Regions from separate parts of the Priestia sp. JNUCC 25 genome, predicted to be linked through region 4. Evidence: riboswitches for the same ligand, from Rfam matches in the RefSeq annotation. Region 4 holds a riboswitch; each other region holds the start of a gene.
What was found. A riboswitch is a leader RNA that binds a small molecule or an ion and turns the genes downstream of it on or off. The one in region 4 is predicted to bind S-adenosylmethionine.
Positions count from the first base shown of each region.

Region 1: another riboswitch for S-adenosylmethionine. It lies ahead of JNUCC25_RS19915 (hypothetical protein); the one in region 4 lies ahead of metK (methionine adenosyltransferase).
Region 2: another riboswitch for S-adenosylmethionine. It lies ahead of JNUCC25_RS07130 (trans-sulfuration enzyme family protein); the one in region 4 lies ahead of metK (methionine adenosyltransferase).
Region 3: another riboswitch for S-adenosylmethionine. It lies ahead of mtnK (S-methyl-5-thioribose kinase); the one in region 4 lies ahead of metK (methionine adenosyltransferase).

Region 1 covers NZ_CM132211.1:3,778,713-3,781,849, reverse strand. Annotated here, with positions in the region: gene JNUCC25_RS19935 (glycosyltransferase family 2 protein) at 1-53, shown strand, start outside; gene JNUCC25_RS19930 (hypothetical protein) at 164-604, shown strand; gene JNUCC25_RS19925 (GNAT family N-acetyltransferase) at 688-1,134, shown strand; gene JNUCC25_RS19920 (hypothetical protein) at 1,147-1,443, opposite strand; SAM riboswitch class I at 1,565-1,666, shown strand; gene JNUCC25_RS19915 (hypothetical protein) at 1,736-2,074, shown strand; gene JNUCC25_RS19910 (DUF1540 domain-containing protein) at 2,175-2,333, shown strand; gene alaP (alanine permease AlaP) at 2,651-3,137, shown strand, end outside.
Region 2 covers NZ_CM132211.1:1,393,777-1,396,913, reverse strand. Annotated here, with positions in the region: gene JNUCC25_RS07135 (trans-sulfuration enzyme family protein) at 1-189, opposite strand, end outside; gene JNUCC25_RS07130 (trans-sulfuration enzyme family protein) at 173-1,318, opposite strand; SAM riboswitch class I at 1,390-1,507, opposite strand; gene JNUCC25_RS07125 (hypothetical protein) at 1,675-2,337, opposite strand; gene JNUCC25_RS07120 (hypothetical protein) at 2,402-3,137, opposite strand, start outside.
Region 3 covers NZ_CM132211.1:1,231,762-1,234,898, forward strand. Annotated here, with positions in the region: gene mtnA (S-methyl-5-thioribose-1-phosphate isomerase) at 1-693, opposite strand, end outside; gene mtnK (S-methyl-5-thioribose kinase) at 729-1,901, opposite strand; SAM riboswitch class I at 2,037-2,187, opposite strand; gene JNUCC25_RS06300 (carbon-nitrogen family hydrolase) at 2,279-3,061, opposite strand.
Region 4 covers NZ_CM132211.1:4,657,678-4,660,814, reverse strand. Annotated here, with positions in the region: gene pckA (phosphoenolpyruvate carboxykinase (ATP)) at 1-979, opposite strand, end outside; SAM riboswitch class I at 1,354-1,471, shown strand; gene metK (methionine adenosyltransferase) at 1,604-2,806, shown strand; gene JNUCC25_RS24390 (glycosyltransferase family 4 protein) at 2,838-3,137, opposite strand, start outside.

The DNA.
Region 1 (3,137 bases), 880 kb from region 4:
ATTTATATACAAAACACTCATTAGACAAACAAAAAGATTTGCTTATGCATTAATTTAAGAAGCTTCTCCTAAATGGAGAGGCTTTTTTTTGTTAAAGCGTTTATCATAATTTTTAAGTGAACAGGAAATGCTACTACTAAAATTTCTAAGGAGATCAAAATCTATGAAAAGACTATTTTATACAGTCAGCACTTTTTGTTTTGTCTGGCTTGCTTTTGCAGCCATTCATGTCAGCGCTCTTTCGATTGAGAAGCTTCCAATGAAGAAATCATCTGAACAATGGTCGGTTGAACTGACAAAAGCGAGCATGACGGGAGATAATCAGCTAAAGTGGAAAAATAACGTCTATCATACATATGGATTAACCGTTGAAAACATTGGAAAAGACGTAGAGCGCGTGCAGGTCCAAGCTTTTCGGCACGAAGGAAAAAATAAGGCGAAATACAGCTTGTTTTCTCCTATTGAAAGGTCTAACTTAAGCAAAAGCGGTCAGCGTTTTCGCTATGCGAATTTTGCTGTTCCTGGAAAAGCGGCAAGCTTAGACATCATGATCAACTGGACGGACGAACAAGGTAATCATCAAGAGCATTTTGAATTTAAATAAAAGTCTTCGCCTAGGCGAAGACTTTTATTTTGCAGGAATTTATCCTCGCATGTAGAAAACGAACACGAAAGGAGAGATCGATAATGATTGCAAAAGCTACTGAAGAAGAATTACAGGAAATTCGGACGAAATCTGCTGATGCGCTGTTTGAAGGAACAATGAAGCAGTTTCATCCGTCAGCTGAACGCGTAAATGAACTAGTTGGTAGTGCCTTTGAAAAAGGCTGTTATTATTTAGTTTCAAGACAAGAAAATAAACTCGCAGGCTGGGTTCTTATCGGCCCATCTACCGACTTCTTTTCAAAAGAAGAAATTGGCTTTATCTACGAATTATATGTTGTACCGGAATACCGCGGGCAAGGTTTAGCCAAGCCGTTAATACAAAAAGCAATTGATGAATTGTCTATCAAAGGATACCCTGAAATCAGACTCAGCGTTCATGCTGGGAATTTTGCACAGCATGTGTATCGTGACCTTGGATTTGTAGATAAACAAATATCAATGACCTTACAGATGGTAAAACGTCCGTAACGTTGGTGAATATCAGCGAGTCCATAAAACATAAGATGTTATACACGCGATGAGGTTTGGCAGTGAAAGTAAAAGTAAATAAGTAGCCCAAACGGCTCCTTTATCTAGTACTTCAACGGCTCCTTCACCTGTATTATCTGAGGAAGGGGGATCTTCAAGCGCGTTCATAACTAAAGCTGCCGCAGCTAAAATAATTCCTCCGATGCTTCCCGTTGTTTTGACAATTGCAATATGGAAAGTAGATGAAAAAGCAATAGTAAGAAGCAGCAGCAAGCTTCCCAAAAAAGCAGATAACATATATCGTTTCATGTGCTCACCATCCTTTATGAAATCATACCATATTTTACTTCTTTTTTCTTTTTATTGAAAAGCTATTGACGTAACCTATAAAACATATTAGAATAGTCAGAAATAATTTAAAAACGAAATATTCTTATCTAGAGAGGTGGAGGGACTGGCCCTTTGAAGCCTCAGCAACCACAATTATTGAATGGTGCTAATTCCAGCATAGCCTAGCTCTGACAGATAAGAAGAGGAATCTTTTTCTATGATGAAATCCTCTTCTTAGGAAGAAACATTTCGTATAGAAAAGGTGAGGACATTGAACAGTAGACAAACAGCGTTAAGCACTGATGATTATTTAGATCTATACTTATTAGCCAAAGAAATAAAAGACGAAACGTGGCAGCAGGAAACTTTAGCGGCGCTAAAAACGCAGCAAAATCGTTCATTTGAAGAAAAACAATCCGCCCTAGTTCAAGAGATATGGGAAGATTTTAAACAGTTAAATGAAGATATTTCTTTTACGTATCGCTTGATTCAAAAAGAGCCAACTAACGAACAATTTCAGACTAAATTAAGGCACTTGAGAGAACGGCGGATCACGCTGAGCCGTGAGTTATATTTAGCTAAAAAACAGTATGTTGAACACACGCAATAAAAAGATCCGCTTGATAAACAAGCGGTTTTTTTGCGTGAAAATGTTAGAATCGTTATATTTCGGGTAGTAAATAGATAAGACAAGCAAAGGAGGGATAACAGTGGCCCAAGGTGTATTATGTGAAGTGAATGAGTGCATGTATTGGAAATCCGGAAATAAATGCAGTGCAGAGTCCATTTACGTTGTGAGTCCTGAAAGTAGTCACCATGTTTCTGAAACGGAAGAACCTGGCTGTAAAACTTTTGAACCCGCGAGATAAATGCTAGTTTTTATAAAAAAGCATAAAATGAACGATGCGCTGACGGAGTTGAGTCGGCGTTTTTCTATTTTTTTAAAATACTATTGCTTAAGTGCAATAATAAATACATATTAAAATAGCAGGGTCTATGTCTAATTGTGCGTTTAAACAAAATGATAAGATAATTTTTTTGTTTTTCGACAAAAGAAAAATGAGAGAAAGGTGATAGAATACAAATATACAGCCTAGCTGTCTTTTAGCACAAACTTATATGAAAGCGCTAACAAAAAAGGCTGTGTTCATCTCGTTTTGACAGATTGGAAAAAGGGGAGACGTTTATGCAGGGGAAAACTCAGGGGAAAGAATTGAAACGCGGGTTAGAAGAAAGACATGTGACGCTGATGTCCTTAGGAGCAGCCATAGGGGTAGGACTGTTTCTTGGATCTGCATCTGCTATTAAATTAGCAGGACCGGGAATATTATTGGCGTACGGATTTAGCGGAATGATTATGTTTTTTATTATGAGAGCACTTGGAGAAATGGCGATTCAAAAACCTGTTGCAGGTTCATTCAGTAAGTACGCACGCGACTACTTAGGGCCGCTTGCCGGTTATTTAACAGGTTGGAACTACTGGTTTTTATGGGTTGTAACATGTATGGCTGAAATTACAGCCGTTGGTATTTATATGGGGTATTGGTATCCGGATGTACCAAACTGGATTTGGGCGTTATCGGCGCTTGTTATCATGACAACGGTTAACTTCTTAGCTGTTAAGGCATATGGTGAACTGGAATTTTGGTTTGCACTTATTAAAATTTTAGCGA
Region 2 (3,137 bases), 1.8 Mb from region 4:
TTCTAAAGCCTCACGAGTTGGATTTCCTGAACGAGAATAGTCATAGCGGCCGTTGTTCGTCTCATCTTCTTGGTTAAATGTAGATACCTGATAAATAGGTACGTTAACCGCTCCAAAATGACCGTCAATTCCTGTATTTGCATGAATTAAGTTCGTACCGAATCTATGTTTATTATTGTTGGTATGCATCAAATGCCTCCTTCAAATCTTTAATTAAATCATCTGCGTGCTCAATTCCAACTGATAATCGCAGTAAACAGTTTGTTACTCCAACACGATTTCGAATTTCCTCGGGAATATCAGCGTGTGTTTGACGAGCTGGGAATGTCATTAAACTTTCCACGCCTCCTAAGCTTTCTGCAAATGTAATAACTTTAACATTTTCCAAAAGCGTGGACACGATGTCAGGGTGTGAGACAGCAAAAGAAATCATGCCTCCAAATCCAGTCGCTTGTTTCTTCATGATTTCATAGCCTGGATGTGTTTCAAGACCAGGGTAATACACTTTTTCTACGAGATCATGAGCAGTAAGCCAATTTGCAATTTCCAGTGCGTTTTCGTTATGCTTTTCCATACGAAGCGCTAGCGTCTTAACACCGCGCAACAACAACCAGCTATCTTGTGGACCTAAGATTGCCCCAGCTGCATTTTGATAAAAACGAATTTTCTCTCCTAAGCTACTACATCGAGCGACTACAAGACCAGCAACTACATCATTATGCCCCCCAATGTATTTGCTCGCACTATGTATCACAATATCTGCTCCAAGCTCTAAAGGACGCTGATAGTAAGGGGACATGAATGTATTGTCAACGATAGTAAGCAAATCATGCTGTTTAGCTAACGCAATTGCTTCGGGCAAATCAGTCACGTGCATCATTGGATTTGTAGGTGTTTCAATAAATAAAGCTTTCGTGTTGGGACGAAGCGCATCTTTTACTTGCTCGAGATGGGCTGTGTTGACGTACGAAACAGTAATTCCTTGCTCTGAAAAGATTTCATTTAGTACTCGGTACGTTCCTCCGTATAAATCTTCTGATACAATTAAATGATCTCCGTTTTTAAATAGTGCTAAAACTGCCATTACGCCCGCCATTCCTGAAGCAAATGCTACTCCTACTTCTCCTTTTTCTAAAGCAGCAATTGCTTCTTCCAATGCTGTACGAGTAGGATTTGCCGTACGTGCATAGTCAAATCCTGTACTTTGCCCTAAAGCAGGATGAGCAAATGTTGATGCTTGATAAATGGGTGTTGTAATAGAACCTGTTGAAGGGTCGCGACCTACTCCTGAACGAACTAATAAAGTTTCAATTTTCATCTATTTCTCTCCTTAACTCAAAATAAAAAACACTCTTCACAGATGGAAGAGTGTTCGTTTATACACGATTTCTCTCATCTGTTAGAACAATACTGATGTTCCACAGGAATTAGCACCGTTCAAATGAATGTTTCATTTGATGGTTGCCGGGCATCGCAGGGCCAGTCCCTCCGCCACTCTTGATAAGAGTTCTATATAATTGTTGGTGGTTAACATTTGTTGTTAATAACTTTAATAAAGATTTTCTTTATTGTCAACATAATTTTCTAAAAAATTCAAATCATCTCATTTGTTTATTCAATATACTTGTCCTGATAAGCACATAAAAAAAAGAGACGACAGCCAGGTCTCTTTTTCTAAGGCAAGTGCACAGATTTTACGTGAGCTAACTTCCAATACATACTTTCTCCATTTGCCGTAATTAGTTCAACAATATTATTAGAAACTTCTTTAAGTACGCCAATTTTTTCTGATTGATCCCCTAAATCTAATACGACCAGTTGATTTTCATATTTTTTAAGCTGCTCTTCAAAGTTTCTGACAAAAGGTGCAGAGGCGGGCCTTACCGGGAGCTCTTTGTCACTTAAAGAATAAGGGGTTAACTCATTACTGTAAGGGGTAAGCCATTTCAAATGATGTAGAGAAACAAAGACATTTTTATACACTGGAGAATAAAACACAAGATAATCATTCAGCACGCTTGTGATATAGCCATGCAATGATTTCCCTCCCGTTACATAAATTTCAATAAATTTCCCTTTTGCCTGCTGTAAAATATTACGATAAGAAATTCGCTGACTTTCTTCTATCAAGTTCTCTTCTATTTCACGTAAAACCGTATAGTCTTCTTCTGATACTTCTCGCAAACGATGCATGTGTAAAAGAGGAATATACAAATAATCATGTCCATTATACAAAATCATGACATCTAACCCTAAGTCAACAAGTCTGCCAATAAAATTAGTTTTCCCTGAAATATCTACTTCTACAATTTTATTAATATAACGATTTATACTCATTCTCCTCCCTCTTTCCTATATGACAGAAAAGGTGCTTTATAAGCACCTTTTTTGTTCTTATTCATTATGCTTTCCAACGATAATTTTTTGTTTGGATGACTTGCTCTCTTGACGCTGACGAGTGTGAACCTGTGCGGCGGCTTTTTCCTGACGAGTGTGAACCTGTGCGGCGGCTTCTTCCTGTACGACCTTCTGGAACGCCTTCCGTTGATCCTCCGTCTTCAGTATTTGTATTTTCCTCTTTCTGCTCATCATCTTGATTATTATTTTGTTTAAAAGATCCTTTTGCTCCTACACAAATGGTTTTAACATGTCTTGGCTGTAAGCGTAATACTTGATTGTCCTGAACAAGGGTAAAAGTACCATTCCGACTTTGCACCAATACACCTTCTACAGCTTCTGGACCGCCGCCGTTGATCGATACCCATTTGTGTGATAGATGAGTAAATAAATTATTAAAGTTTTTTGATTTCATATAAGTTGGTTCCTGATTTGTAGCAAATTGATTATTCATTTGAATGTTATTATTGTTATTATTGTTATTATTGTTTTGATATTCACTTATACTTTTTACATGTTCAACATTGATATAGACGATACCATCATCTTCCGACAGTAATACAAGGTAAGCAGACTCTGACGAACCTAATACGTCAAGGAGCTGGCCTGCTTTTTTCTCAGGACCCCCTTGATTTATTTGAACATATTTACTTTTCAGTAATGATAAAGTACTAGCAAATGTCTTGCCTCTATACAACTCTAAAGTACCTTCATTATCAAACCCGGTAAACGTCTGTGCT
Region 3 (3,137 bases), 1.6 Mb from region 4:
TCCTTTTGTTTTAATTGTATGAGCGGCCATATTATCCGTAATCAGCGTCACGTCCACTCCCGACTGCTGAAGTTCCCATGCTGTTAAGCGAGAACCTTGAAGAACGGGTCTTGTTTCACAGGCAAATACTTCAAGCGGAATATCGCGCTGCTTAGACAAGTGAAAAGGTGCTAATGCTGTTCCATAATAAGCTGTAGCAATTGAACCAGCATTACATATTGTCATGATTTTATCTTTCTTTTTAAATAAAGAAAGAGCATGATCTCCAATTCGGTAGCACGTTTCTTCATCTTCTACTTGAATTTGAATAGCTTCATGAACAACTTTTGTTTTAGCTTCATTAACGGACGAAGCGGATTCAGCGCTTTTCGCTACGCGCTCCAATGCCCAAAATAAATTGACGGCAGTAGGGCGTGAACTAGCTAAATACTGTTGATCAAGAGCTAGCTTTTTGTTAAATTCCTTGACTGAATCTGTGTCATAGCTAAGCGCAGAAAGAGCAAGACCAAAAGCCGCCGTAATGCCAATTGCAGGGGCTCCGCGTACTTTCAAGGTAGTGGTAGCATCCCATACGTCTTTAATGGTTTGCAGCTTAATATATTCAACTTTGCCAGGAAGCTGCTGCTGATCTAATAAAGTAATATATGATTCATTCCATTCCACTGAGCGCGGAAGTGATAGTGTATTTGTCATGCTGATACCGATCCTTTCATTGTGTACATTATTGGTTATCGAAGTAAATGTTCAAATTCATTTGGTGAAACGTCTTGTTGGTGCAGAAGCAAATAACGTCCAATTTTTAACGCAGTACGTTTAGCGTTAATTTTTCTTTCCTCTGAAGAAATTTCGTCTAAGTCCGCCACGTGAGCTAAGCCAATCGTACGTCGAATGATTTCACATCCTGCATATCCAACAGCATCTTGCCACGTTTGCGTTAAAATTTCATGTAATAAGCGCTCATCTTTAGCGAAAGGTTCAGTGTTTTCAGAATGCCAAAGCGCAGTAAAGGTATCTTTGAATACGTTCCATGTGTTCGTAATGTGTGCAAATAACGGTTCGCGATTTGTTTCTCGAGAAAGAGCATTTAAAAATAAATTCGCAACAAATTGCCCTAAATCGAATCCAAACGGACCGTAAAAAGCAAACTCTGGATCAATCACTTTCGTTTCTTGACTGCTAGCAAAGATGCTGCCTGTATGTAAATCACCGTGGATTAGGGTTTGCGCATTTGTTAAAAATTTATATTTTAATTTTGCTGCTTGTAGCTTTACATCACCATCATTCCACAATTCTTCTACATCAGGACGCAGTGCTTTTTCAAATTCATTTGTATCAATATCAAAAAAAGGATCTGTAAACACTAAATCTTCCGTAATATTGCATAAGTCCGGGTTGCTGTACTTAACAACTTCTTCTTTTTTATCCTGAGGCTTTAAGGCGAAATCAGACGTTTTGAACGCAATATGTCCTAAAAAAGAACCGATATGCTGTGAGAGCAGAGGATAACTTTCACCTTGAATAAGTCCGGCGCGAGAAATCGTTAAATGAGACAGATCTTCCATGACCGTAACAGCAAGCGTTTCATCGTGGTAATAAACAGCGGGCACAAGTTCTGGCGTAAATGCACCAAATTGCTTGAGCGCATTGCTTTCAATTGTGGCACGGTTCAATGATAGAGGCCAGCTTTCGCCTACAACTTTTGCATAGGGAAGTGCTTGTTTGACGATAATGGATTTATTCGTTTGATCATTTATGATGTGAAAGACGAGATTTAAGTTGCCGTCACCAATTTCACGGGCAGTCAGCGCTTCTGTGGCATCAAAAAGACCTAGCTTTTTCACAAGTTTGATTGCTGAAATTTCTGTTAAAGGCTGATACTTCTCTGTTTTTGTTGTTGACATCGGAATCCCTCCATAGTTTATTAAACTGATTTGTTTACTAAGTTAATAGGTTTAAGAATATATGGAGGCTTTTATAATTTTAGAAAATATAAAAGCCTCTTTCGTTGGAAAGAGGCTTGATTGTAGTGTTCAAACCTCTTATCTGCCAGAAAGAATTACTTTCTGTTGGAATTAGCACCGTGCCTTTGTAAAACATGTTTTACGGGTGTGATCCATCTTAGGATGGAATGACGGTCGGTTGCTGGGCTTCACAGGGCCAAATCCCTCAGCCAACTCTTGATAAGAGTACGATTACTTATTCAATTTTGATTTGTTTGAATATTTTATGATATCTGGTGAAAATCGTATCATGCAAAAAAACGGCTGTCAATATATAATTAATAAAATTCTGTGCGGCGATCTGTAAAGACAGGAATTTGTTTACGAATTTCTTTTACAAGTTCCAGGTTAACGTCAGCACTTAAAAGTTCTTCGCTATCGCCAGCTTCAGCGATTATTTCTCCCCACGGATCGATGACTAAGGAATGTCCGGCAAATGTGTTATTAGGATCTTGGCCTACACGATTACACGCAATTACATAGCATTGATTTTCGATTGCACGGCTAATGAGCAGGGCTTTCCAGTGGGCAAGTCTTGGAGCCGGCCACTGAGCGACAACAAACAAGACTTCTGCTCCGCTGCTAGTATGAACCCGAATCCACTCTGGAAAACGAATATCGTAACAAATAACTCCTGCGCACAGTGACTGTTCAAGTGTAAAAAGATTTTTTGCTGTTCCTGCTTCGAGATAGAGGTGTTCATCCATTAATTTAAATAAGTGCAGTTTACTGTATTCTGATACTTCACGACCTTTTCGGTCAAAAATATACATCGTATTCGTGACGCCTTGCTCTGTTTTTTTTGCAATCGAACCTGCCACAATATTTACTTCGTTTGTTTTAGCAAACTGAGAGATTAATTGCTTGGCTTGCTGCCCTTCATCATCTGCAATTTCGTCTAGCCGCGTCAAATCATAAGCTGTATCCCATAGCTCCGGAAGCACAAGGATATCAGGGTTTTCTTTCAGGGCTTCCGTCATTTTTTGTTCGATATATTTTCGGTTTTTAGTTGGGTTTCCAAACGCAATATCAAGCTGCAAACACGTAATTTTTACACTCACTTTATCATCCGTCCTTTTTTTAGTAGTTGAAAAAAATGACTTTACAAGTTGAGTATTACAATATATTATTTGTGAC
Region 4 (3,137 bases):
AGTCAATTGAATAAGCGGCACGAGTATTCTCTGTTAAACTATTATCATTGTAATCTGCTACTTTCGTATTTTGATTTAACACTACATTTTCCAGTACGGCGCCGAAGCGAATTGCATTGAAAATTTGCGGTTCTTTTTCTTCGGAAAGCTGAATGCACTTCGCGTAGCATCCTCCTTCAATATTAAATACACCAGAGCTTGACCAACCGTGCTCGTCATCTCCGATTAAACGACGGTTTGCATCAGCAGAAAGCGTTGTTTTACCCGTTCCAGATAAACCAAAGAATAATGCAACGTCACCTTCTTCTCCTACGTTAGCAGAACAGTGCATGGATAGAATATTGTTTTGAGGAAGCAAGAAGTTCATCACTGAGAAAATAGATTTTTTCATTTCACCAGCGTATTCAGTTCCTCCAATTAGCACGATGCGTCGCTCTAACGAAAGAATAATGAAGGTTTCAGAATTCGTCCCGTCTGTTTCAGGATCAGCTTTGAACGTTGGAGCTGCTACAATTGTAAACGGCTTCACATCATCATTTGTTTTTTGTTCGGCTGAAGGGCGAATGAATAACTGCTGAGCGAATAGGTTATGCCATGCAAATTCATTAACTACTTGAATTGGTAACTGATACTTTTTATCAGCTCCAGCATATCCATTAAAAACAAAAAGTTCATCCTGCTTCTTTAAGTGGGTTAAGACTTTTTTGTATAGCGCATCGAATCGCTGAGCAGAAATTGGCTGATTGACAGGTCCCCATTCAACCGTTTTTGAAGACACAGCATCGCTTACAATAAATTTATCTAAAGGAGAGCGACCTGTATATTTTCCGGTTTCGACTGACACAGCACCTGTAGAAGTCAGCGTTCCTTCGCGTCGAGCTAGAATTTTTTCAACAAGTTGTGGAACAGATAATTGGTGTTTTGTTGTTTTTAATTGAAGCAAACCATTTAATTCGATAGACATATCAACAGTACTCATGTGCACTACCTTCCTTTTTTAGCTATTATTTATTCATTAATGTTTGAAATTTATAATTAGTATAACACATTTATTTAATTATTCTATACTATTTAACTAAAAATGTTTGTTTATTATAAAAAAATGTACGTTATACCTATTTTAGACACATGTATATGTGATAGGAGCAAAAAAAGTGAAGCTATTTTAAGTGAAAGCCTCATTTTGATCTGTCTTATTAACTAAACTTAGTGATGATTCTTAATAAGATGTACTATTTCGGAATTTGAGTATGTTACATTAAAACAGATTCAAACATAAAGAGATGATTTCCATTTGAATGTTGTTGACAGTGAAGCGCTTTTTCATGTATTATATGTCCTTGAACGGATACTCTCTTATCCCGAGCTGGTGGAGGGACAGGCCCTATGAAACCCAGCAACCATCGTCATTTTTTTGTGTAGACGATAAGGTGCTAACCTGATGCAAGGGCACAACCTTGATCGATAAGAGTGAAAGGCTTATGTAGAATTTGATACCTTTCCTCGATACAAGGAAAGGTTTTTTTATATTTTTTAACGTGTAGTGAAAATAAGGGAATGAGTACCGTATCACAATGTATCGTATTTATAAGGAGGAAAACTGATGTCAACACAACGTCGTCTGTTCACGTCAGAATCTGTTACAGAGGGACATCCCGATAAAATTTGTGACCAAATTTCTGACTCAATTCTTGATGCTATCCTAGCAAAGGATCCAAATGCTCGTGTTGCTTGTGAAACAAGCGTAACAACTGGTTTAGTTTTAGTAAGTGGTGAAATTACAACTTCTACTTACGTGGATATTCCTAAAACAGTTCGTGAAACAATTAAAGGAATTGGCTATACTCGTGCAAAATACGGATTTGATGCTGAAACTTGTGCAGTATTAACATCTATCGACGAGCAGTCAGCTGATATCGCTGCTGGTGTAGACCAAGCGTTAGAAGCACGTGAAGGTCAAATGTCAGATGAAGAAATCGAAGCAATCGGAGCTGGAGACCAAGGGTTAATGTTTGGTTATGCATGTAACGAAACAAAAGAATTAATGCCTCTTCCAATTTCATTAGCTCATAAACTTGCTCGCCGTCTAACAGAAGTACGTAAAGAAGAAATTCTTCCTTACCTTCGCCCGGATGGTAAAACACAAGTAACAGTTGAATATGATGAAAACAACAAACCTGTTCGCATCGATACAATTGTTATTTCAACCCAGCATCACCCAGAAGTAACGTTAGAGCAAATTCAACGTAACTTAAAAGAATATGTTATTAATCCAGTTGTTCCAAACGAGTTAATTGATGAAAATACAAAGTATTTCATTAACCCAACAGGACGTTTCGTAATCGGCGGTCCTCAAGGAGATGCTGGTTTAACTGGTCGTAAAATTATCGTTGATACTTACGGCGGATATGCTCGTCACGGCGGCGGTGCATTCTCTGGTAAGGACGCAACAAAAGTAGACCGTTCAGCAGCTTATGCAGCTCGTTATGTTGCGAAAAACATTGTAGCAGCTGATCTTGCTGATAAATGTGAAGTACAACTAGCATATGCAATTGGTGTTGCACAACCAGTATCTATTTCAATTGATACATTCGGTACAGGAAAAGTTTCTGAAGAAGTACTAGTAGACGTAGTACGCAAAAACTTTGACCTACGTCCAGCAGGCATCATTAAAATGCTTGATTTACGTCGCCCAATTTATAAGCAAACAGCAGCTTACGGCCACTTTGGTCGTACGGATGTGGAGCTTCCTTGGGAGTTCACAGACAAAGCGGAAGCATTAAAAACTCAAGCTTTAGCTAAATAATAAAAAAATCTCCGTGAAAACGGAGATTTTTTTATGCCCATTGAATACCTGCAGCAGATTTTTCTACGACACTTTCATATTCTGAAAGCAAATGCTGAAAAATGGCGTCCCATGATTGAGTAAGAGCGTATTGTCTCGCTGCATGGCCAAAGTGAAGACGCTGATGCAAATCATCGAGTAAATCTGTAATAGCCGAACTGAATTCTTCTAAGGAGTGAGGTTTGCAAAGGTAGCCGTTTCGCCCGTGCTGAACCATCTGTTTAACTCCTCCTGCATTTGCTGCCACTACAGGAGTTCCAGAAGCAAGAGATTCCAGTACAACATTTCCGAA